DNA from 3 places in the Micromonospora rifamycinica genome. Region 2 is predicted to be linked to each of the others. Evidence: predicted binding sites of a transcription regulator. Region 2 holds the regulator's gene; each other region holds the start of a gene.
What was found. Region 2 encodes HrcA, which represses chaperone genes, less so after heat shock. Its sites were predicted from a motif close to GGTTNGCACNCTCNNNNNGAGNGTGCNAACC; they were not measured.

Region 1 (7,950 bases), 2.3 Mb from region 2:
AGCTCACCGCGCCGACCTCCCGTCCACGGCCGGGACGCCGACCGCCCCGAACCGGCTCACCGCCGCCGGTCCAGCAGCAGCACGTCCACCGTGGAGCCGGCGGCGGCGGTGGTCACCCGCTCACCGAGCACCATCAGGCCGTTCGCCTCGGCCAGCCCGGAGAGGGTGTACGGCCCACCGCTGAGCGGCTGCACCGTGTAGCCCCCGCCGCGCCGCTCGGCCACGTGCGCGGGCCGGAACTCGCGCAGCCCGCCGGGCGACGAGATGGTCTCCAACAGGTGCGCCCGTACGCTCGGCCGGAACACCGGCTCCGCGCCGGCCAGCAGCTGGATCGCCGGCCGGGCCAGCACCTCGAAGCCGATCAACGCCGCACCGGGCTCACCGGGAAGACACACCACCGGCACCTCCTCGGCGCCGACGGTACCGAACCCGAGCGCCGTGCCGGGGTACAGCGCCACGTCGGTGAAGGTCACCGGCCCGGCCCGGCCGCCCTCCCGGCGGGACAGGATCCGCCGGACCATGTCGCCGGGGCCGGTGCCGGTGCCACCGGTGGTGATGATCAGATCGGCCCGCAGGGTCTGGTCCTCCAGCAGCCCGCGCAGCCCCTCCGGGTCGTCGTCACAGATCCCCACCCGGTACGCCAACGCGCCCACCTCGGCGGCGGCGGCGGTCAACGCGTGCGAGTTGGCGTCCACCACCTGACCGGGCTGGCTGCCCCGCCCCACGTCGACCAGCTCGTCCCCGGTGGCCACGATGACCACCCGGGGGCTGGGCCGCACCACCACGTGCCCGATGCCGGTGGCGGCGAAGACGGCCACCAGCGCCGGCGTGACGTACGTGCCGGCACGGGCGAGGACGGTGCCGGCGGGCAGCTCCTCACCGGCGCGGCGGACGCCGTACCCGCGCTTGGGGATGCGGAAGATCTCCACCGCCGCCATGCCCTGGTCGGTCCACTCCACCGGCACCACCACGTCGGCGGCGATCGGCATCGGCGCACCGGCCGCCACCGAGAAACACGAGCCGGGAGTGAGCCGCACCGGACGCCAGCTCGCCGCGCCGAGGTCACCGACCACGTTGAGCCGCACCGGACGGCCCGGCCCCGGCGAGGGGACCGGGCCGTACCCGACGAGGTCCTCCCAGCGCGCGGCGTACCCGTCCACCGCGGCCTGGTCGAAGGCGGGGAACGAGTGCGGGGCGACGACGTCCGAGGCGAGGACGTTGCCGTAGGCCTGGGTGAGGTCGAGGTCGAGCGGGGGCAGCGCGCGTAACCTGCGCAGCACGCTGCCCAGGTAGTCGGCGAGCGGCGTCAACTCGTTCGCGGCCGCCTCGGCGTCGGCCGTCGAGGTCATGTACCGGAGCCGCCCGCCGCGTCACGCACCCCGTTGAGGATCGCCGCCGTGACGGTCTCGTCGCCGTTGTTGACGAACCCGGTCAGCCAGCTGCGGAACTCGGCCCCGAGGTCCTCCCGCTCGACGGCGATCTGCACGACTGTCTGGAGGTAGCCCAGCGGCATGCCGGTGTCGTAGCGGGTGCCCCGGTAGACGATCGCGTGCACCGGCACCCCCTCGGCGCGCAGCAGCTCCATCGCGTCGGTGAGCTGGATCTCCCCGCCGCTGCCCGGTTCGGTACGCCGGATCGCGTCGAAGATCCGTCCCGGCAGGACGTACCGGCCGAGGACCGCCAGGTTGCTCGGGGCGTCCTCCGGCTGCGGCTTCTCCACCATGCCGGTGACCTTCACGACCTCGCCGAGGTCGGTCAGCTCGGCCTCGGCCGGCTCGACCGAGGCGATCCCGTACCGCTTGGTCTCCGCCGGATCGACCTCGAAGAACGCCAGCACCACACCACCGGTGCGGGCCTGCAGCTCCAACATGGCCGGCAACAGCGGCTCGGACGGCTTGACGAACTCGTCGCCGAGGAGCACCGCGAAGGGCTGGTCGCCCACGTGCGACTCGGCGTACCCGACGGCGTGGCCGAGGCCGAGCTGCTCCGGCTGCCGGCAGGTGTAGATCTCGGCCAGCTCGCTGGGGCGCTTCACCGCGGCCAGCCGCTCGGCGTCCCCCTTGGCCTCCAGCCGGGCCTCCAGGTCGGGACGCCGGTCGAAGTGGTCCACCATCGACGTCTTGCCCCGACCGGTGATCAGCAGCACGTCGCCGATGCCGGCCTGGGCGGCCTCCTCGACGATGTACTGGAGCACCGGTCGATCGATCACCGGCAGCAGCTCCTTGGGCACCGCCTTCGTGGCCGGCAGGAACCGGGTGGCCAGGCCGGCGGCCGGGATCACGGCCTTGACCGCACGGGCACGACCGGTCGCGGCGGTCGCTGAGGGGTTCGCTGAGTGCTCCGACATGCCGCGAGACTATCGGCCACGGCTCTGCCGCGGCGGGTGAGGACCGGAAGACGCGCCGCCCGGCTGCGTCACACCGGGGGTGCCGACGGCGTGCCGACCGGTCGGCTGCTCGGTCCGCGCGCCGTCGGCGGGGGTCCGGTCGGCCGCCGACTGGTCGGAGGGGGGCTGGTCGGCGGCGGACGGACCGGTGGGGGGACCGGCGCGGGGCGGATCGTCGTCCCCGACCGCCGTTCCCGCCGGGACCGCCGTCGGATCGGCCGGCACCTCCCCGGCCGGCACCGGTCGCGGACGCGCGGTCGCCACCCGGTAGCCGTCCCGGCCGGCGCCCTTGGCCGCGTACAACGCCTCGTCGGCGGCGTCCAGCACCTCCGTGCCGGTGCCGGCGTGGTCCGGGTAGACGGCGATGCCGATGGAGACCGACATCGTGATCGTCGTCGGGGTTCCGGTGTGGCCGGCCACCACGACCGGGGTCTCCCGGACCGCCGCGCCCAGCCGCTCGGCGACGGTCGCCGCGCCCCGGGCGTCGGTCTCCGGCAGCAGCACCACGAACTCCTCACCCCCCTGCCGGAAGGCCAGGTCCACCTCGCGGATCTCGCCCCGGACCCGACGGGCGAACTCGGCGAGCACCGCGTCCCCGGCGGCGTGCCCGTAACTGTCGTTGACGATCTTGAAGCGGTCCAGGTCGAGGACCAGGATGCTGAGCATCCGACCGAACCGGTTGGCCCGCTCCACCTCCCGGCGCAACGACTCCCGCAGGTAGCGGTAGTTCCACAGCCCGGTCAGCGGGTCGGTCAGCGACAGCCGCTGCGCCTCCTCGTGGACCCGGACGTTCTCCACCGCCACCGCCGCGTGCCCGGCGAAGGTCCGCAGGGTGGCCAGGTCGTCGTCGTCGAACTCGTCGCCCCCGAGCCGGTCGTAGAGGACCAGCACGCCGACCGCCGGATCCCGGCCGGCGGCCTCCCCGGCGGGCGCGGTGAACGGCACCGCCACGTACGTCTCGCACCACGGCTCGCCGGGCGGCGTCGGGCCGGGTCGGACCCGCCCGCGTTGCGGCTCGCCGGTGGCGGCGACCGCACCGACCACCCCCGCGCCGACCGGCATCCGCAGCTCCTCCGGATCGGTGCCCGCCGGGCAGCGCCCGGCCAGCCCCTCGACGCACTGCCCGACGAGCATCCCGGCGTCGTCGCGCAGCAGCACCGCCCCGGCCCGCGCCCCGGTCGCCGCGATGGCGCTGTGCAGGATCACCCGCAGGATGCGTTGCAAATCGTGGGTGCTGGCCAGGGTGTCCCCGAGCACCCCGAGATGGCCGCGCAGCTGGTCCCGGCTGCTGGTCAACGCCGCGACGTAGCCGGCGGTCTCCCGGATCATCCGGTTGAACGCGGCGGCGAGCCGGCCGATCTCGTCCCGGCTGCGCACCGGCACCCGGGCGGTCAGGTCGCCCCCGGCCACCCGGTCCACCGCGCCGGCCAGCTCCACCAGGGGCCGGGTGGTCACCCGGGCCAGCCGCCACGCGGTCAGCACGGCCAGCGCGGCGGCCAGCAGCACCGCCCCGAGCAGCACGACCGGCAGACCCGACGACTGCCCACCGGGCACCGAGAGCACCAGCGGCAACGGCTGCCCCGGGGTCGGTCCGAGCCGCCGGACGTACCGGCCGTCTCCGGTGGCGGTGACCCGCTCGCCGTCGGCCGAGCCGGCGGCGGCCAGCACCGCCGCGCGTACCCCGTCGGTTTCGGTGGTGTGGGCGATCCGGCCGGGACCGGCGGTGTCGTCGAGGAGGGTGACCGCGACGCCGGTCACGGCGGCCAACCGGGCCACGAACGCCGGGTCGACCAGCTCGGCGGCGGCCACCGCGCCGAGCGGCGTGCCGGCCGGATCGCGCAGGTCCACCCGGGCGCTGATGGCCCGCACCGGCCCGCCGGTCCGGACGCCCGCGCAGTCCTGCCAGCCGGTGGCGGGTCCACCCGGGGTGGCGTACGTGACGCCACCGGCCCGGTCGGTGACCAGCACCGCGGCGGCCAGCCCCCGGCTGACCACCTGGCCGGCGGCGCCCGCCCGCCCGGCCGGGTCGGGGCGCAGGGCCACCGCGTCGGCGGCGGCCCGCAACTGCTGGCAGAGCGCGTCGATCGAGGTACGCACGGCGGTCGCGGCCAGGCTGAGCCGTTCGGTGGACCGGCTCCGGTCCACCGTCGACAGCGTGGTCCCGACGAAGACCGCACCGAGCACCACCGGGCCGAGCACCACCGTGAGAAAGGCCGCCGTCAACCGCCCGCGTAGCGTCAACGTTCTTCCCCCCGGAAGTTCCAGGCCCGTTCCTGCGATGCTGACACAGAGCGACCGGCCGCACGGCGTTGCGTCAGGAGTGTTGCGTGCCCAATTTCTCCGATCACGCGGATGCCGTCCCGGCGGCCAAACGCGAGACACGCGTCGCGCTGCTCGCCCGCCGCCGGGCGCTCACCGCACCGCAGCGGGCCGCCGCCGCGCGGCGCGTCCAGGCCGAGCTGACCGATCTGGTACGCCGTCTGCGGCCGACCACGATGACCGCCTACGTGCCGGTCGGCTCCGAACCGGGCGGCCCCGACCTGCCCGACGTGCTCCGGGCCGCGCTGCCGGCCGGGGCGGACCTGCTGCTGCCGGTGCTCCGCACCGACCTCGACCTGGACTGGGCACCGTACGCCGGGCCGGGCACCCTGGTCGCCGCCGGCCGGGGCATGCGCGAGCCGGACGGCCCGCGCCGGGGCCGAGCGGCGGTCACCGGGGCCACCCTGGTCGTGGTGCCCGCGCTGGCGGTCGACCGGCGCGGGCTGCGGCTGGGCCGGGGTGGCGGTTCCTACGACCGGGCGCTGGCCCGGGTGCCGGCGGCCGTCCTGACCGTGGCGCTGCTGCACGACGGCGAACTCCTCGCGGCGCTGCCCGCCCAGCCCCACGACCGCCCGGTGGGCGCGGCGCTCACCCCGTCGGACGGCCTGCGCCGGCTGCCCACGGCCGCACCCTGAAGGCCGGCCGTACCGCCGGTCCGGCCGACCACCTCCGCTCCCCCGGACGGCTCAGCCCGGCCGCGTCCCGCCGCACCCGCTCCCCGATGCGTCGGCGTGCCGACGCCCGTCCGGCTCCGCGATGTGCCGGATCACGATCCGGCCCCGTCCGCTGGACGAACCCGGGTCCGATGACGCACCATTGGCACTCGAATACGCCGAGTGCCAACCGGCCGTCCCAGATCCGGAGGAGAACGTGCCCACGTACCAGTACGCCTGCACCGCGTGCGGCCACCAACTCGAGGCGGTGCAGTCGTTCTCCGACGAGCCGCTGACCGAGTGCCCCGCCTGCGAGGGGCGGCTGCGCAAGGTCTTCAACTCGGTCGGTGTCGTGTTCAAGGGCTCCGGCTTCTACCGCACCGACTCCCGGGCCTCGGGCACCGAGGGCAAGAGCAGCGCGGTGAAGTCCGACAGCACCTCCTCCGGTTCCGGCAAGGACTCGTCTGGTTCGTCCCCCGCGACCGGTTCGGGCTCCGGCTCCGGGTCCGGCTCGGGGTCGGGGTCGGGGTCGTCGACCGGCTCCGGATCCGGCTCGGCGGGCTCGACCGGCGGTGGTTCCTCCGGGTCGACCAAGTCGCCGGCGGCCAGCACCTCCTCCTGACCCGGTAGCCACCGAAGACCCCTGCCGCCCCGGGCCGCAGGGGTCTTCGTCGTCTCGGCCGGCCTTAGCAGATCCGGCGGGAGGACGGTGGCCGTCCACAGGTCCGCCCGTCGTCCAACGGCTGTGGACGACGGCTCGTGCCTCGCCCGACGCCCGCCTAGCCTGCTGAGCCGGGGATGCCGGCGGGGCATCCGGTGAGCGGCGGAGGTGTGGTCATGGCGGGCGGTGGCACGGATGACGAAGGCTCACTGCGGCCGTTCCGATGGCCGCATCGCCCCGGCGGGGCGACCCTGCTCCGGGCGGTGCTGGTGGCCGCCCTGCTCGGGTTGGCGGTGCTCGTCCTGGACACCCCGGCCCGCTGCCCCGCCGGCCCGCCACCGCCCACCGTCGGGCTGGCGCTGGCGGCAGGCCCCGCCACCGTCACCGCCCCGGGCGGATGCGCCCCGCCCGGAACGGACGACGCCACCCGGGCGGGCCGTTCCGACCACCCCCGGCCCCCGACCGGTCGGGCCGGGGCCGGCGACGCCGCCGTCCCCGGCGGGGAGGACGGCGACCCGCCCGCCGGCCGGGACACCCCGGTCGCGCTGCCGCTGCCGAGTGGCTTCGTCGGGGTGCCGGTACGGCTGGCCGAACCGGCCGCCCTGGCGGTCCTCCGCCCCGGCGCGCGGGTCGACCTGCTCGTGGTGCCGGCCGGGCGGGCGGCCGGTGAGACCATCCTGCTGGCGACCGACGCGCTGGTGCTCGACGTGGTGGGCGACGGTGCCGCCGACGGCTCCTCCGCGCTCTATCTGGCGGTCCGCCCCGACCAGGCGCAACGCTCCGTCGGGCAGCCGGAGGGCAGCCGCTTCGGTGTCGTGGTCCGGCAGTGAGCCACCGCCGTGCGCCGGAGCACCGGCAGCACACCGGTGCCCCGGTGCCCACCGCGCCGGCCGGGAGGGGGCGGGTCCTGCCGCCCGTCCCGCCGGTGGCCACCGGCGGCGGTCAGCCCCAGTGCGGAGGACGCTCGGCGAGCAGCCAGTCGTCGTTGCCGCCACGGCGCTCACCCCAGCCGGAGTCGGTGTCGTCGGCGGTCTGCTCGGGCAGCACCACGAAATCCTCGCTGAGGTCGACCGTGCGGTCGTCGTCGCCGGGTACGCCCTGCCCGGCCGGGTCCTCGATGATCACAGCCGGTAAGAATACCCGGGCAACCGGACCGGCCGCCCCTACGGTGACCTGACGTGTCGACCCGGCAACGGCCAGCCCGGGCGTCAGGAGACCACGATCCGTAGCCGCGCTCGGCCGGTCCCCGGGGTGGCCCGCCCTGGACCGGCGGCCCGCACCGCCCCGAAGATCGCCCTGCGACCGGCTGACGGCCCGTCACGTTGGTAGCGTCGGACGGCGTGACGACGCCCAGCGGTGCCAGCCCCGAGGACGAGTACTGGCGACGCCCGCCCACGCGGCAACCCGCCGAGACCGAGCCGACGATCCCGGCCGGCCGCACGGACGCCGCCGGCCCACCGGTCCCGACCACCGCCGCCGGAAGTTCGCGGAGCACTGACGATCCGCCTGGAGCGCCGGTGGACTCCCCGACCGGAGCCGGGGCCGGCGGCCGAACCGACGCCGGGACCGACACGCAGGCCGGTGTCCAGCCCGGCACCGGCACCGGAGCCGAGACCGAGGCCTGGACCGTCACCGGGGCCGGCAGCGCGACCGCGACCGGAGCCGCAGCCGGAGCCGACGGTAGGGCCGGGACCGACGGTGGGGCCGGGGCGGCGAGCGGTGCCGGGGACGCCGCCGGCCCGGCGGGTGGAGCCGGCCCGGGGTGGCCGACGGCGGGGGTCTACACCGGACCACCGCCGACCACGCCACCGCCACCGGGCTGGCGTCCCCCGGTGCACCTGGAGGCGACCCCCGCGCGCAGCCTGGCCTGGCAGGACATGGAGGCGATGGATGTCGCGGAGCAGCAGGCGCAGCGGGTCACCTGGAGCATC
Region 2 (7,950 bases):
GGTGGGCGTGCACGTGGAAGACTTCTTGGCCGCCGTACGGGCCGGTGTTGAACATCAGTCGGAAGCCGTCGCCGGTCAGTCCCTCGTCCTCGGCCACCGCAGCGGCCGTGGCCAGCACTTCGCCGGCCAGCCCCGGGTCGCCCTGGGCGAGCGTCGCCACGTCGACGTAGTGCTCCTTGGGGATGATCAACACGTGCACCGGCGCCTTCGGGCCGATGTCGCGGAAGGCGAGGGTGGTGCCGGTCTCCCGGACGATGGTGGCCGGAATCTCCCCGGCGACAATGCGGCAGAACAGACAGTCGTCTCCCATCCACCCAGTCTAGGTACCACCTCCACTCCCCCCACTCCCCCACCCACACCCCTCCTCCCCCGGCCCCACCCCCTCCCCCTCCCTCCCCCGGCCCCACCCCATCCCCCTCCCTCCCCCGGCCCCACCCCATCCCCCTCGCCCTCCCTCCCCCGGCCCCGGCACGCCCCGCCCTCCCCTCCCCGCCCTCCCCTCCCCGGTGATCAAGAGGTTTACGTCAACCTCAAGCCCTCAGGACGACCCAAACCTCTTGATCACCGGGGCTACCTCGCGGCAGTCGGCGTCGATGGTTGGTGATCAAGAGATTTGGGGCGGAGTGGGCGTGGTGGGGTGACTTAAACCTCTTGATCACCGGGGAGGGCGGGGCCGGGCGGGGAGCCGGGCCAGGCGGGAGGAGCCGGGGCCGGGCCGGGAGATGGGGCCGGGCCGGGAGATGGGGCCGGGCCGGGAGATGGGGCCGGGCCGGGAGACGAGGCGAGGCCGGGCGGGGAGGAGCCGGGGGCGGGTGGGGTTACCAGCGGGAGAGGCGGGTGGCGAGGACGCTGAGGGCGGCTACGCCGGCGGTAGAGGTGCGCAGCACGGTCGGGCCGAGGCGTACCGGACGGGCACCGGCCTCGGTAAAGACGGCCAGTTCGGTCGGGGCGACGCCGCCTTCCGGGCCGACCACCAGGACGATCTCGCCGGTGGCCGGCAACTCGACCGTGGTGAGACGTTCGTCGGCCTCTTCGTGCAGCACGAACGCCGCTGCCGCCCCGGCGATCCGTCGGGCCACCACGGTGGTCGACTCGTCCGGTGCCCCGGCGATCACCGGCAGCCGTGCCCGACGGGCCTGCTTGGTCGCCTCCCGCGCCGTCGCCACCCACTTCGCCCGAGCCCGTACGCCCCGGTCACCGCGCCACTGCACCACCGAGCGGGACGCCGACCAGGGCACGATCTCGTCCACCCCCACCTCGGTCATCGCCTGTACCGCCAGCTCGCCCCGGTCGCCCTTGGCGATGCCCTGCACCACGACCAGCCGGGGGACGTCCGCGTCGACGTACCCCCGGGAGGTGACGGAGAGGTTGAGGGTGCCCCGGCCGACGGCGGTGACCACGGCGGCTGCGGTGCCGCCCCGACCGTCGGCGAGCAGCAGTTCCTCACCGACGTGCACCCGCTGCACGGTGGCGGCGTGATGCCCCTCGGGGCCGTCCAGGGTGAACTGGTCGGCGGCGGGCAGCGACTCGACCAGGAACAGTGACGCGGACACGACGGTCAGGCTAACCGGCCGGGGCGCACCCGGGTCGACCCGGCTCCGGGCCGGGCAGGCACGGCCGGGGCGCACCCGGAAACCGGAGCGGTCAGGCGTGGCCGTTGAAGGCGTCGCGCATCCGGGAGAAGAAGCCGCCCTGCTTGCTCAGCTCGGCGACCTCCTCGCCCCGGGTCTTGGCGAAGTCCCGCAGCATCTTCTCCTGGTCGGCGTCGAGCTTGGTGGGGGTCCGCACGTCGAGGTGGACGTAGAGGTCACCCCGGCCGGTGCCGCGCAGGTGCGGTACGCCCCGGGCGCGCAGCCGCAGTGTGCTGCCGGGCTGGGTGCCGGCCTTGACGTCGACGGTCTCCTCGCTGTCCAGCGTCTTGATGGTGAGCCGGGTGCCCAGCGCGGCGGCGGTCATCGGGACGGTGACCCGGCAGTGCAGGTCGTCGCCCTTGCGGGAGTAGACGTCGTGCGGGCGCTCGTGGATCTCGACGTACAGGTCACCGGCGGTGCCGCCGCCCGGGCCGACCTCGCCCTGCTGGGCCAGCCGGATCCGCATGCCGTCCTCGACCCCGGCCGGGATCTTGACGGTCAGCGAGCGGCGGGTCCGCACCCGGCCGTCGCCGGCGCAGGTGGGGCAGGGGTGCGGGATGGTGGTGCCGTAGCCCTGGCAGACGGTGCACGGCCGGGCCGAGACCACCTGGCCGAGGAAGGTGCGCTGCACCGATTGCACCTCGCCCCGGCCACCGCACGCCTCGCAGGTCGCCAGGTGGGTGCCGGCCGCGGCGCCCGCCCCGGAGCAGGTGGTGCAGAGCACGGCGGTGTCGACGGTGATCGGTGCCTCGACGCCGAAGGCGGTCTCGTGCAGGTCCAGTTCCAGCCGCAGGATCGCGTCGGCGCCCGGCCGGGTACGCGGGCGTGGACCCCGCGCGCCACCGGCCGCGCCGCCGAAGAAGGCGTCCATGATGTCCTGGAAGCCGACGAACGGTCCCGCCCCGCCGGGGCCACCGGGGCCGCCCGCGCCCCCGCCGCCCGGGGCGAGCGGGTCGCCGCCCAGGTCGACGATCTGCCGCTTCCGGTCGTCCGAGAGGACCTCGTACGCGGCGTTGATGTCCTTGAACTTCTCCTGTGCCTCCGGATCCGGATTGACGTCCGGGTGGAACTGCCGCGCCAGCTTGCGGTAGGCGCGCTTGATCTCGTCGTCGGAGGCTTCCCGGCTCACCCCGAGAATGCCGTAGTAGTCCCTGGCCACTGCGTTCCGTGTCCTCATGTTCGTCTCGCGTTGCGCCGGTCGGCGGCCGGAGCCGGCCGTCGGCCCTGACTGGTCAGTTCTGGGCCAGCAGCTCGCCCACGTAGCGTGCCACGGCACGCACCGTGGCGATGGTGCCGGGGTAGTCCATCCGGGTCGGGCCGAGCACGCCCAGCCCGCCGACGATGGTGCTGCCCGGGCCGTACCCGGTGCTGACCACCGAGGCGGCGCGGAGGTTGTCCACCTCATTCTCGTCGCCGATCAGTACCCGGGTGGTGCTCGGTTCCGCCTCGCCGATCAGCTTGAGCAGCACGACCTCCTCTTCGAGCGCCTCCAGGATGGGTCGCAGCGAGCCCTGGAAGTCGAGCAGGCCACCCCGGGTGAGGTTGGCGGTGCCGGCCAGCGCGAGCCGCTCCTCGGTGCGCTCCACCAGGGTTTCCAGCAGCACGGTGGAGAGGGTGGTCATCGCGCCGCGCAGGTGCGGCGCGCTCTCGTCGACCAGTGCCTGCACCAGCGGCGGAGTGTCGGACAACCGACTCCCGACCAGTTTTTCGTTGACCAGCCGGCGCAGGTCGGTGACGTCGTCGGCGGGAACCGGTGCGGGCAGCTCGACCAGCCGCTGCTCGACCCGCCCGGTGTCGGCGATCATGACCAGCATCAGCCGGGTGGTGGAGATCGGCACCAGTTCCAGGTGGCGCACCGACGACCGGGCCAGCGACGGGTACTGCACCACGGCGACCTGCCGGGTGAGCTGCGCCAGCAGGCGTACGGTGCGGTGCACCACGTCGTCCAGGTCGACCGCACCGACCAGGAAGCGCTCGATGGCCCGGCGCTCGGCCGGGCTGAGCGGCTTGACCCGGGAGAGCCGGTCGACGAAGAGGCGGTAGCCGCGGTCGGTGGGCACCCGGCCCGCGCTGGTGTGCGGCTGCCGGATGTAGCCCTCTTCCTCCAGCACCGCCATGTCGTTGCGGACGGTCGCCGGGGAGACCCCGAGCTGGTGCCGCTCGACCAGCGTCTTGCTGCCGACAGGCTCCTGCGTGGCGACGTAGTCCTCGACGATCGCCCGCAACACGGCCAGCTTGCGGTCGTCGAGACCCATCTCCCACCTCCTGGTGCACGTCGACCGGGGCAGCCGCTGCCCCGGCAACCGCTCTGGCACTCGACTGTAGCGAGTGCCAGTCTACGTCGGCAGTACCGCCGCCGCGATGATCAACGACGGACCGTCGGTCCGGCCGGCTCCGGCGGGCGGCCGGACCGGTCGCTGACCGAGCGTCGAGGCCAACGTCACCAGTGTCGCTCTGGTGCGCCCTTGCCGGCAGCCCCTACCGTGACGGCATGACTGAACCACCTCGCCCGCCCGGCGCGGGGGACGGCTTCCCGCCGGACCCGACCGCTGGCCAGGGCTCGCCATACGAGCCGCCCACCGCACCACTGTCCGGTGCTCCGGGGTCGGGCGGCTATCCCCCACCCGGGGGGTATCCCCCACCCCCCGGTGACCAGCCGCCGTCGGGCGGCTACGGCCCGCCGGGCGGCTACCCGCCGGCGGGTGGCGGATATCCGACCGCCGGCACGTACGGCGCACCGACCGGCGGGTACGCCAACAGCGAGGACAAGACCTGGGCGCTGGTCGCGCACTTCGGCGGGGCCGCCGGTGCGCTGATCAGCTTCGGCCCGCTCGGCTTCGTCGCCCCGCTGATCGCCTACCTGGTACGCGGGCAGCAGTCGCCCGCCGTCCGGGCGCAGGCGCTGGCCGCGCTGAACTTCCAGATCCTCTGGTCGATCATCGCGTTCGTGCTGCTCTTCGTGAGCTGGTGCCTGCTCTTCCTGCCCAGCATCGCGGTCGTGGTGATCCAGATCCTGTTCGGGATCATCGCCGGCATGAAGGCGAACGAGGGTCAGGCCTACCGCTACCCGATGTCCGCCAACTTCATCAAGTGAGCCCCGGCCGGCCGCTCCCCCGGCCGGCCGGGTACCGCCTGCGCGCCGGCCCCGGCCGGGGCCGGTGGTGCGGGTCGACGGGTGGCCGTCTCGCCGGGTCGGCCCGGTGTCGCCGCCGGCCGGTCCGGTGGCGCGCTCAGGGCAGCAGGTCGCGGACCACCGCGTCGGCCAGCAGCCGGCCACGCAGGGTGAGCACCGCCCGCCCCCGCGGGTAGGCCACCGGGTCCAGCAGCCCGGCGGCGAGCGCCCGGTCGGCACCGGCCCGGCCCGCGTCGTCCAGCGCGGCCAACGGCAGCCCGGACGCGAGCCGCAGCCGCAGCATCACGTCCTCCGTGTGCATCTCGTCCGGGGTGAGCACCTCGCGGGCCAGGCCGGGTGAGTGGCCGGCGGCGAGCCGCTGCGCGTACGTCGTGGGGTGCTTGACGTTCCACCAGCGCACCCCGCCGACGTGGCTGTGCGCCCCGGGGCCGAGGCCCCACCAGTCGGCGCCGGTCCAGTAGAGCAGGTTGTGCCGGCACCGGGCCGCCTCGGTGCGTGCCCAGTTGGACACCTCGTACCAGGAGAAGCCGGCGGCGTCGAGGGCGGCCTCCGCGGCCAGGTAGCGGTCCGCCGCCACGTCGTCGGAGGGGTACGGCAGCTCACCGCGCCGCATCCGGGCGGCCAGCCGGGTGCCGTCCTCCACGATCAGGGCGTACGCGCTGACGTGGTCGGCCCCGGCGGCGACCACCTGGTCGAGCGAGGCGGCGAAGTCCTCGGCGCGCTCCCCCGGCGTACCGTAGATCAGATCCAGGTTGACGTGGTCGAACCCGGCGTCACGGGCCTCCCGGGCGGCCTCGGCGGCCCGCCCGGGGCGGTGGGTGCGGTCGAGGACCGCGAGCACTCCGGCGGCGGCGGACTGCATGCCGAGCGAGATCCGGGTGTAGCCGGCGGCCCGCAGGGTCTTCAGCGATCCGGGGGTGACCGACTCGGGGTTGGCCTCGGTGGTCACCTCGGCGTCGGCGGCCAGCCCCCAGGTGCGGTCGATGCCGTCGAGCAGCCGGGCCAGGTCGTCGGCGGGCAGCAGGGTCGGGGTGCCGCCGCCGACGAAGACCGTGTCGACCCGGGGCGGCGGGGTGTCGCCGAGCACCCGGGCGGCGAGCGCCAGCTCGGCCAGCACCGTGTCGGCGTACGACTCCCGGCCGACGCCCCCGCCCAGCTCGGCGGCCGTGTAGGTGTTGAAGTCGCAGTAGCCGCAGCGGCTGGCGCAGAACGGCACGTGCAGGTAGACACCGAAACCGCGCTCACCGACGGCCCGCAGCGCGGTGCCGGGCAGCGCACCGTCGACGGGAACGGTCTCACCATCTGGAAGGACGCCGGGCATGGCCACTAGTGTGCCCGGCATGACCTCTCCCGACCGACTCGTGCGGGTCGCCACGGCCCGTGGGGTGACCACGCTCACCCTGGACAGCCCGCACAACCGCAACGCGCTGTCCACCGCGCTGATGACCGAGCTGCTGGCCGGGATCGCCACGGCGGTCGCCGACGACGCGGTCCGGATGGTCGTGCTGGACCACACCGGCCCGGTCTTCTGCTCCGGGGCCGACCTGAAGGAGACGGCGGCCGCGTACGCCAGCGGGTCGGTACCGGCCGGGATGCTCGGTGACGTGCTGGTGGCGGTCCGGGAGTGCCCGAAGCCGGTGCTCGCGCGGGTGGCCGGGCCGGCACGGGCCGGCGGGCTGGGCCTGATCGCGGCGGCCGACCTGGCGGTCTGCGCCCAGGAGGCGACGTTCGCCTTCACCGAGGTGCGGATCGGGGTGATCCCGGCGGTGATCTCGGCGACCGTGCTGCCCCGGCTGCACCCCCGGGCCGCCGCCGAGCTCTACCTGACCGGCGACACCTTCGACGGCCGGCGGGCCGCCGAGGTGGGCCTGGTGACCGCCGCCGTGCCGGCCGACGAGCTGGACGCGGCGGTGGCCCGGTACTGCGCCTCGCTGGTCCGGGGAGCGCCGGGGGCGCTGGCGGGGACGAAGGAGCTGCTACGCCGGCCGGCCGCCACCGACCTGCGCGCGGAGGTCGCCGAGCTGTCCGCCCGGTCCACCGGTTACTTCCTGTCGGCTGAGGGCCGGGAGGGGGTGGCGGCGTTCCGGGAGAAGCGGGACGCGGCCTGGGTGCCCCGGGAATGACCTGGTTTCTTCCGATTCCGCGCGGGAACGTGAACCGGTCGACCGACCCGGGAGCGCGACTCGGCGACGTACGCTAGGCGAACGCCGAAACAGGAGGTGCGGGTGCGGACGCGGACATTCGTGGCAGCCGGTGTCGTGGTGGCGTTGTTCGCCATCGTCGGAGGCTGGGGAGTCCGACAGCTCGACGGGGAGCTGCGGCTTCCTCTCGCGGGCCGTAGCTGCACCGTCCAGGCCGACGGCACCGTCCGGTTGGACGCCGAGCAGATGGCCAACGCGGCCACCATCGCCGCGATCGGCATGCAGCGGCAGATGCCCGAGCAGGCCGTGGTGGTCGCCCTGGCCACCGCGTACCAGGAGTCGGGGCTGCGTAACCTCGCCCACGGTGACCGGGACTCGCTCGGCCTGTTCCAGCAGCGCCCCAGCCAGGGCTGGGGCACCCCGGACCAGATCCGCGACGAACGGTACGCGGCGAAGCGGTTCTACCAGGCGTTGAAGAAGGTCCGTGGCTGGGAGCGGATGGAGGTCACCGACGCCGCCCAGGCGGTGCAGCGGTCGGCGTACCCGAAGGCGTACCAGAAGTGGGCGGACGAGTCCCAGGTGCTGGCCCGGGCACTGCTCGGCGAGGCGACCGGCGCGGTGGCCTGCACGGTCGGGCGTACCCCGGTGATGCGCGGGCAGGCGGCGGCGGCCGAGCTGACCCGCGGCCTCACCCTGGACTGGGGGTTGCCCGACGCCGGTGTGGTGGCCGAGCTGACCGACGTGACGGTGCCCGCGACGGACGCCCGCGACGGCTGGCGGTACGCGCACTGGCTGGTCTCGCACGCCCCCGACCACGGGGTGAAGCGGGTCCGCTTCGACGGCCTGGAGTGGAGCGCCGACAACGGCCGGTGGGCGAAGGTGTCCGACGACCGGCCCACCGGCGCCCGGGTGCTGGCCGAGGTCTTCGCCGACCCGGCCTGAAACCGGCGGCGCTCCTGAGGCCGGCGGTTTTCCTGAAGCCGGCGGTTTTCCTGAAGCCGGCGGCGGGCCTGAGCCCGGTGGCGGGCCGGTGCGGTGTGGTCAG
Region 3 (7,950 bases), 560 kb from region 2:
CCGATCAGGTCCCCGCCCACCTCGTTGGAGACGCAGGCCAGGGTCACGTACCGCTCGACCATCGGCCGGGCCAGCAACTCGGCGAAGGTCAGCTCGATCGGGTTGCGCACCCGACCGTGGATGCGCAACCGCCAGGTCTGCGGGTCGACCTGCGGCACCACCAGCGCCGTGTCGATCCGGTAGAACCCGCCGTTCGGGGTGGTGTAGGGGGCGAGCTGGGCCAGGGACAGGTCCGCGCCGGGCGGCACCGGCGGCGCCGCCACCGCCGGGGTGGGCAGGGCGACCGCCTCCCGGGCCGCCGAGACACCCCGCCGGCCGGCGAGCCAGTGCCCACCCAGCCCCACCACCGTCGCCGTGCCCGCGAGCAGGCCGGCCCCGTGCAGGAACCGCCGCCGGGACTCCGGGTCGGTCGACTCCGACGGCTCCGACCCGACGGGCGGCCCGCCGGCCGGAAGCGGCCCGGGGTGGGCGGCCGGTAGCGGGGTGGGCGGCTGCCAGGGCCACGGGTCGAGCTGCCAGGGACCGGCCACGAAGGCCCAGAGCACCAGCCCGCCCAACCCCCCGCCGACCAGGGCGGGGAGCGCGTCGGCGGCATCCGCGCCGGCCCGGGTGAGCGCGGCGGCGGCACCGACACCGGCGAACGCCGCGATACCGGCCAGCCCGACGGCGAGCCGGCGCGCGGCCAGCACGCCGATCCCGGCGGCGAAGGCCGCCAGCAGCACCGCCGTGCCGACCAGCAGGGCGATCTTGTCGTACCGGCCGAAGACGTCGATGGCGAACTGTTTGAGCGGCTCGGGCACCACGTCGACCACCACCCCGCCGACCGCGATCAGCGGCGCGGAACGCGGACCGGTGAGGACGGCGACCGGCTCGGCGACACCGATGGCCACCACGGCGGCGGTGACCCCGGCCAGCGCGGCGAAGCCGCGGGGGGTGCTCATCGGGCAAGTGTCGTCGATCGACCGCCCCGGCCGCCAACCACGTCACCGTTCCGTAAGCAGGTGCCCCGCATGCGTCAGGGCGCACCGCCGACGTACGACGGTGCGCCCTGAACCGGATCTGGCGCGGGGTCAGAAACCGGGGCCGTGCTGGTGGCCGTGGCCGTGCCCACCGGCGGCGGCCGGCTCCGGCTGCTCCGGCTTCTCGACCACCAGGCTCTCGGTGGTCAGCAGCAGGCCGGCGATCGACGCGGCGTTGGTGACCGCGTTGCGGGTCACCTTCACCGGGTCGATGATGCCGGACTTCACCAGGTCGACGTACTCGCCCTTGGCGGCGTCGAGGCCGTGGCCCCAGTCCTGGCCGGCGACCTTCTCCACCACCACGTAACCGTCGTGGCCGGCGTTCTGGGCGATCCAGCGCAGCGGCTCGACCAGCGCCTTGCGCACGATCGAGACGCCGACCTTCTCGTCACCGGTCAGGCCGAGGTCGTCGTCGAGCACCGAGCGGATCTGGGCCAGCGCGGCACCGCCGCCGGGGACCGTACCCTCCTCGACCGCGGCCTTGGTCGCGGCGATCGCGTCCTCGATGCGGTGCTTGCGCTCCTTCATCTCGACCTCGGTCGCCGCGCCGGCCTTGATGACCGCGATGCCACCGGAGAGCTTGGCCAGCCGCTCGGCCAGCTTCTCCCGGTCCCAGTCGGAGTCGGACGCCTCGATCTCCTTGCGGATCTGGGCGACCCGGTCGGTGACCTCGGCGGACTTGCCGCCGCCGTCGACGACGGTGGTGTTCTCCTTGTCGACCACGACCCGCCGGGCGGTGCCGAGCGCCTCCAGGCCCACCTGGTCGAGCCGGTAGCCCAGCTCCGGGGCGACCAGCTCGGCTCCGGTCAGGATCGCCATGTCCTGGAGCATCGCCTTGCGCCGGTCGCCGAAGCCGGGGGCCTTGACCGCGCAGACCTTGATGGTCTTGCGGAGCGCGTTGACCACCAGGGTGGACAGCGCCTGGCCCTCGACGTCCTCGGCGACGATCAGCAGCGGCTTGCTGTTCTGGAGGACCTTCTCCAGCAGCGGCAGCAGCTCCTCGATCGCCGAGATCTTCTGCGTGGTGATGAGGATGTACGGGTCGTCCAGCACCGACTCCTGCGACTCCGCGTCGGTGACGAAGTTCGGCGAGATGAAGCCCTTGTCGAACTGGAGACCCTCGGTCACCTCCAGCTCGGTGGTGAGGGTGGAGCCCTCCTCGACGGTGATGACACCGTCACGGCCGACCTTCTCCATCGCCTCGGCGATCAGCGCGCCGATGGTGGCGTCCTGCGCGGAGATCGTCGCGACGTGCGCGATCGACTCCTTGTCGGCCACCTCCACGGCCCGGCCGAGCAGCGCCTCGGAGACCTTGGTGGCCGCCGCGTCGACGCCCCGCTTGAGGCCGGTCGGGTTGGCCCCGGCGGCCACGTTGCGCAGGCCCTCGCGCACCATCGCCTGGGCCAGCACGGTCGCGGTGGTGGTCCCGTCGCCGGCGACGTCGTTGGTCTTCGTCGCCACCTCCTTGACCAGCTGCGCGCCGAGGTTCTCGTACGGGTTGGTGAGCTCGATCTCCTTGGCGATGGTCACACCATCGTTGGTGATCGTGGGCGCACCGAATTTCTTGTCCAGGACGACGTTGCGCCCGCGCGGGCCGAGGGTGACCTTGACCGCGTCCGCGAGGGCGTTGACACCGTGCTCCAGCAGGTGCCGGGCGTCGTCCGAGAAGCTCAGGATCTTCGCCATGAATGTCCCTTCGAAGCGACGTCGCCCCGGCCCGGCGAGCCGGACCGGGGCGACGACACTGGAATCGGTTGGTTACTTCTCGATGACCGCGAGAACGTCGCGGGCGGAGAGCACCAGGTACTCCTCGCCGGCGTACTTGATCTCGGTGCCGCCGTACTTCGAGTAGAGAACGGTGTCGCCGACCTTGACGTCGAGCGGCACGCGGTTGCCCTTGTCGTCGATCCGGCCGGGGCCGACGGCGAGGACGGTGCCCTCCTGCGGCTTCTCCTTGGCGGTGTCGGGGATCACGATGCCCGACGCCGTGGTGGTCTCAGCCTCGTTCGCCTGGACCACGATGCGGTCCTCGAGCGGCTTGATCGCAACCTTGGTCGCGGTAGTCACGGGCATACCCTCCTGGGGTACTTGGTTTCGTTGCCGGCCGAGAGTCCGACCGGCGTCAATTGCCACATGCCACCGGGCGGGGCCGTCGTCGCGGGTGCCGGTCCGCCTGGCGTTCAGCACCCGGACCGGATGGCCCGGACGCTGGCACCCTCGGGGTGAGAGTGCTAATCGCAGGTTATTCCTCGGCTAGCACTCCGTCAAGGAGAGTGCCAACGAGACACCTCCCCGTGTCGCCCCGGTCCGGCACCGGAGCGGACAATGGGCGGGTGGATCTGGACCAGTTCGCCGCCCTGCGTACCCCCGAGGGGTCGGCCGTGCTCGCCGCGGCGACCGAGGTGGCCGGCGGCGACCCGCTGGTCGCGGCGGCGGCGCTGCGCTCGCGCGGGGTGCCGGCCGGGCTGGCCGCCGCCGCGCTGACCCAGGCCGAGCTGCGCCGCCGGGCGGTCGGCAAGTTCGGCCCGGAGGCCGCCGGGATGTTCCTCACCCGCCCCGGCCTGGAGCAGGCCACCCGCCGCGTGGTCGCCGACCGGCGGGCCGCCCGGCTCGCCGCCGCCGGGGTGCACACCCTCGCCGACCTGGGCTGCGGCCTCGGCGCCGACGCACTCGCCGCCGCCCGCGCCGGAATCCGGGTGTACGGGGTGGAGGCCGACCCGGTCACCGCCGCGCTGGCCGCCGCGAACGCCGAGGCGGCCGGGCTGGCCGCGATGTTCACCGTGGAGTGCGGCGACGCGACCGCGTTCGACGTGACCCGGGTCGACGCCGTCTTCTGCGACCCGGCCCGCCGGCGGGCCGGCACCGGGAGACGGATCTTCGAACCGGACGCCTACTCGCCACCGTGGGACTTCGTCACCGGGCTGGCCGGGCGGGTGCCGCACACGGTGGTCAAGGTGGCCCCCGGCCTCGACCACGCGCGGATCCCGGCCGGGACCGAAGCGGAGTGGGTCAGCGTCGACGGCGACCTGGTCGAGGCGGCCCTCTGGGGTGGCCCGCTCGCCGGGGTGCCCCGCCGGGCGACCGTGCTGCGGTCGGAGCGGCCCGCCGCCCGGCAGCGCCCGCCGGGCGGCCCGGGCGAACCGACGACGCGCAGCCACCAGCTGACCGGCGCGGGCGACACGGAGGCGACGGTCGGACCGGTGCGCCGCTACCTGTACGACCCGGATCCGGCGGTGGTCCGGGCACACCTGGTCGCCGAGCTGGCCGGCACGCTGGACGCGACCCTGGCCGACCCGAGCATCGCCTACCTGTACGCCGACACCCCGCGGCCGACACCGTTCGGCCGCTGCCTGGAGATCGTCGACGTGTTGCCGTTCTCGCTGAAGCGGCTGCGGGCGCTACTGCGGGAGCGGCGGATCGGCCGGGTGGAGATCCTCAAGCGGGGCTCGGCGCTGGTGCCCGAACAGCTGCGCCGGGACCTCAGGCTGGCCGGGGAGAACCCGGCCAGCCTGGTGCTGACCCGGGTGGCCGGGGCGCCGACGGTGCTGATCGGCAGACCGGTCGCGGGTGCGGATGAGGGTGCGCCCGGCTAGCGTGACCGGCATGGCGGGACGGGCCACCGCGGCGACGGCGCTGCTGACCAAGCGGAAGATCGCGCACCGCACCCATCCGTACGACGTCTCCCCGGACGCGCCCGACTACGGCGCACTGGTCGCGGCGGCGCTCGGGGTGCCGCCGGAGCGGGTGTTCAAGACGCTGGTCGTCGAGGTGGACGGGGCGCTGGCGGTGGCGGTCGTCCCGGTCACCGGCGAGCTGGACCTCAAGGCGCTGGCGGCGGCGCTGGGCGGCAAACGGGCCGCGCTGGCCGACCGGGCCGTGGCCGAGCGGAGCACCGGATACGTGCGGGGTGGGATCAGCCCGCTCGGTCAGCGACGCCGGTTGCCGACGGTGGTGGACGTCTCCGCGCTGGCCCACGGGACCGTCTACGTCTCGGCCGGCCGCCGGGGGTTGCAGCTCGAACTCGCCCCGGCCGACCTGGTCGCCCTGAGCGGGGCCGGCACCGCCCGGATCGCCGCCGGCTGACCGGGCGGCGGCGGTCGCGGACCGGCCAGGGGCGACGGTTGCGGACCGGACACGAAGCGTGATTACCGGACGGGTGTCCCGGAGGTGACAACCGCGTTGCTGAATTGTTACCGCCGCCAACAAACTTCTGACCTCGGCACCCTTGCGCCCGGGATGTGAGCGGGAATACGTTGCCGGACACAACAAAACACCGACCACTCCTTCCCCCACCCTCGAAAGGACCCGTGCAGACATGCGCAAGGGCTTCCTCACCTTCGCCGCCGTCGGCCTGCTGGCCACCGGCAGCATGGCCGCCTGTGGCGACGACTCCAAGAGCAACGAGGCCGGCGGCAGCACCGACAAGAAGCCGAAGATCGGCGTGATCCTGCCGGACAGCAAGTCCTCCGCCCGCTGGGAGACCGCTGACCGCAGGTTCCTCAAGGAGGCGTTCGACGCCGCCGGTGTCGAATCGGACATCCAGAACGCCCAGAACGACAAGAACGCCTTCCAGACCATCGCCGACCAGATGATCACCGGTGGGGTCACCACCCTGATGATCGTCAACCTGGACTCCGGCACCGGCAAGGCCGTGCTGGACAAGGCGAAGTCGCAGGGTGTCGCGACGATCGACTACGACCGGCTCACCCTGGGCGGCTCGGCCCAGTACTACGTCAGCTTCGACAACGAGGCCGTCGGCAAGCTCCAGGGCGAGGGCCTGGCGAAGTGCCTGACCGAGAAGGGCGTCAAGAACCCGACGGTCGCCTACCTCAACGGCTCGCCGACCGACAACAACGCCACCCTGTTCAAGAACGGCTACGACTCGGTGCTCAAGCCGAAGTTCGAGTCGAAGGAATACACCAAGGGCCCGGACCAGTCGGTGCCGGACTGGGACCCGGCGCAGGGTGCCACGATCTTCGAGCAGATGCTCACCCAGACCGGCGGCAAGATCGACGGTGTGCTCTCCGCCAACGACGGCCTGGGCAACGCGGCCATCTCGGTGCTGAAGAAGAACAAGCTCAACGGCAAGGTCCCGGTGACCGGCCAGGACGCCGACGTGACCGGCCTGCAGAACATCCTCGCCGGTGACCAGTGCATGACCGTCTACAAGGCCGTCAAGAAGGAGGCCGACGCGGCCGCCGAGCTGGCCATCGCCGTGGCGAAGGGCGAGCGCAAGGAGACCGGGCAGACCGTCAAGGACCCGGAGAGCGGCCGGGACGTCCCGTCCGTCCTGCTGGAGCCGAAGGCGATCGACAAGTCGACCGTCAAGGACGTGGTGGCCGACGGCTACGTCGACAAGGCCAAGCTCTGCACCGGCGCGTACGCCGCGCTCTGCACGGCGAACGGCATCAGCTGACCCGTACGACGAGCGTCGTACCCCGTCGACGCGACGCCGCCCGGCACGGAACCTCGTGCCGGGCGGCGCTCGCCGCCGGACGGGCTCCGAGACCTTCCCTCCGTCCGAAGGAGACCCCCGTGTCCGCGACCCCCCTGCTGGAACTGCGCGGGATCGACAAGAGCTTCGGTCCCGTCCAGGTCCTGCGCGACGTCGCCCTCGCCGCCCACGCCGGAGAGGTGACCGCACTGGTCGGCGACAACGGCGCCGGCAAGTCCACCCTGGTCAAGTGCATCAGTGGCATCTATCCGGCCGACGCCGGCGAGTTCCTCTTCGACGGCCGCCCGGTGAGCATCAACAGCCCCCGGGACGCCGCCACGCTCGGCATCGAGGTCGTCTACCAGGACCTCGCGCTCTGCGACAACCTCGACATCGTGCAGAACATGTTCCTCGGCCGGGAGAAGCACAGCGGGCTGGTGCTCGACGAGCCGACCATGGAGCAGATGGCGGCGGAGACCCTGGCCGGGCTCTCCGTACGGACGGTGAAGTCGCTGCGCCAGCACGTCTCCAGCCTCTCCGGCGGCCAGCGGCAGACCGTCGCCATCGCCAAGGCGGTGCTCTGGAACAGCAAGCTGGTCATCCTGGACGAGCCGACCGCCGCGCTGGGCGTGGCACAGACCGCCCAGGTCCTCGAACTGGTCCGCCGGCTGGCCGACAACGGCCTGGCCGTGGTCCTGATCTCGCACAACATGAACGACGTCTTCGCGGTCTCCGACCGGATCGCCGCGCTCTACCTCGGCCAGATGGTCGCCCAGGTGAAGACCACCGACATCACCCACTCGCAGGTCGTCGAGCTGATCACCGCCGGCCGCTCCGGCAACCTCGGCCTCACCGGCGAGCCGGTCACCGCCGGCAACGGCACCGGCGCGGCCCCCGCCGACACCACTCCAGGAGGCGTTCGATGACCACCACCGCCGTGCGCAAGGAAGGCCCGGCGGCGGTCACGCCGTCGCCGACCGTCGGCAGCCACCTCCGCGGCTACTGGGGCCGGGTACGCGGCGGCGACATCGGCGCGCTGCCGGCCGTGCTCGGACTGATCGTGCTCTGCACGGTCTTCTCCGTCATGCGGCCGTCGTTCCTCACCGCCGGCAACTTCGCCAACCTGTTCACCCAGGGCGCGGCGGTCACCCTGATCGCCATGGGGCTGGTCTTCGTCCTGCTACTCGGCGAGATCGACCTCTCCGCCGGCTTCGCCAGCGGGGTCTGCGCGGCCGTCCTGGCCAACGTCGCCACCAAGGCCGGCTACCCCTGGTACGTGGCCGTGCTCGCCGCGATCCTCACCGGCGTGCTCATCGGCACCGTGCTCGGCTTCCTGGTCGCCAAGATCGGCATCCCGTCCTTCGTGGTCACCCTGGCCGGGTTCCTCGCCTTCCAGGGCATCGTGCTGATGCTGATCAGCGGAGGCTCCAACATCCCCGTCAACGACGAGGTGCTGGTGGCCATCGCCAACCGCAACCTCCCGCCCACCCTCGGCTG

Region 1: GA0070623_RS14665 (FmdB family zinc ribbon protein) is a predicted target of HrcA. The motif match lies at 5,520-5,550, and genes of this name have one in related genera.
Region 3: groES (co-chaperone GroES) is a predicted target of HrcA. The motif match lies at 3,226-3,256, and genes of this name have one in related genera.

Annotation. Positions count from the first base shown of each region.
Region 1 is NZ_LT607752.1:3,591,876-3,599,825, forward strand. Features, by position in the region: gene GA0070623_RS14645 (molybdopterin molybdotransferase MoeA) at 57-1,349, opposite strand; gene GA0070623_RS14650 (UTP--glucose-1-phosphate uridylyltransferase) at 1,346-2,347, opposite strand; gene GA0070623_RS14655 (diguanylate cyclase) at 2,357-4,627, opposite strand; gene GA0070623_RS14660 (5-formyltetrahydrofolate cyclo-ligase) at 4,714-5,340, shown strand; gene GA0070623_RS14665 (FmdB family zinc ribbon protein) at 5,576-5,980, shown strand; gene GA0070623_RS31005 (CpaB family protein) at 6,196-6,849, shown strand; gene GA0070623_RS14680 (hypothetical protein) at 6,962-7,141, opposite strand; gene GA0070623_RS30585 (hypothetical protein) at 7,360-7,950, shown strand, end outside.
Region 2 is NZ_LT607752.1:5,903,734-5,911,683, reverse strand. Features, by position in the region: gene GA0070623_RS25050 (histidine triad nucleotide-binding protein) at 1-310, opposite strand, end outside; gene GA0070623_RS25045 (16S rRNA (uracil(1498)-N(3))-methyltransferase) at 819-1,553, opposite strand; gene dnaJ (molecular chaperone DnaJ) at 1,645-2,790, opposite strand; gene hrcA (heat-inducible transcriptional repressor HrcA) at 2,864-3,886, opposite strand; gene GA0070623_RS25030 (DUF4870 domain-containing protein) at 4,123-4,725, shown strand; gene hemW (radical SAM family heme chaperone HemW) at 4,862-6,085, opposite strand; gene GA0070623_RS25020 (enoyl-CoA hydratase-related protein) at 6,105-6,887, shown strand; gene GA0070623_RS25015 (hypothetical protein) at 6,984-7,847, shown strand; gene GA0070623_RS25010 (MOSC domain-containing protein) at 7,947-7,950, opposite strand, start outside.
Region 3 is NZ_LT607752.1:5,346,939-5,354,888, reverse strand. Features, by position in the region: gene GA0070623_RS22530 (molybdopterin-dependent oxidoreductase) at 1-941, opposite strand, end outside; gene groL (chaperonin GroEL) at 1,071-2,705, opposite strand; gene groES (co-chaperone GroES) at 2,778-3,092, opposite strand; gene GA0070623_RS22515 (THUMP-like domain-containing protein) at 3,353-4,612, shown strand; gene ybaK (Cys-tRNA(Pro) deacylase) at 4,623-5,102, shown strand; gene GA0070623_RS22505 (sugar ABC transporter substrate-binding protein) at 5,335-6,435, shown strand; gene GA0070623_RS22500 (ATP-binding cassette domain-containing protein) at 6,555-7,379, shown strand; gene GA0070623_RS22495 (sugar ABC transporter permease) at 7,376-7,950, shown strand, end outside.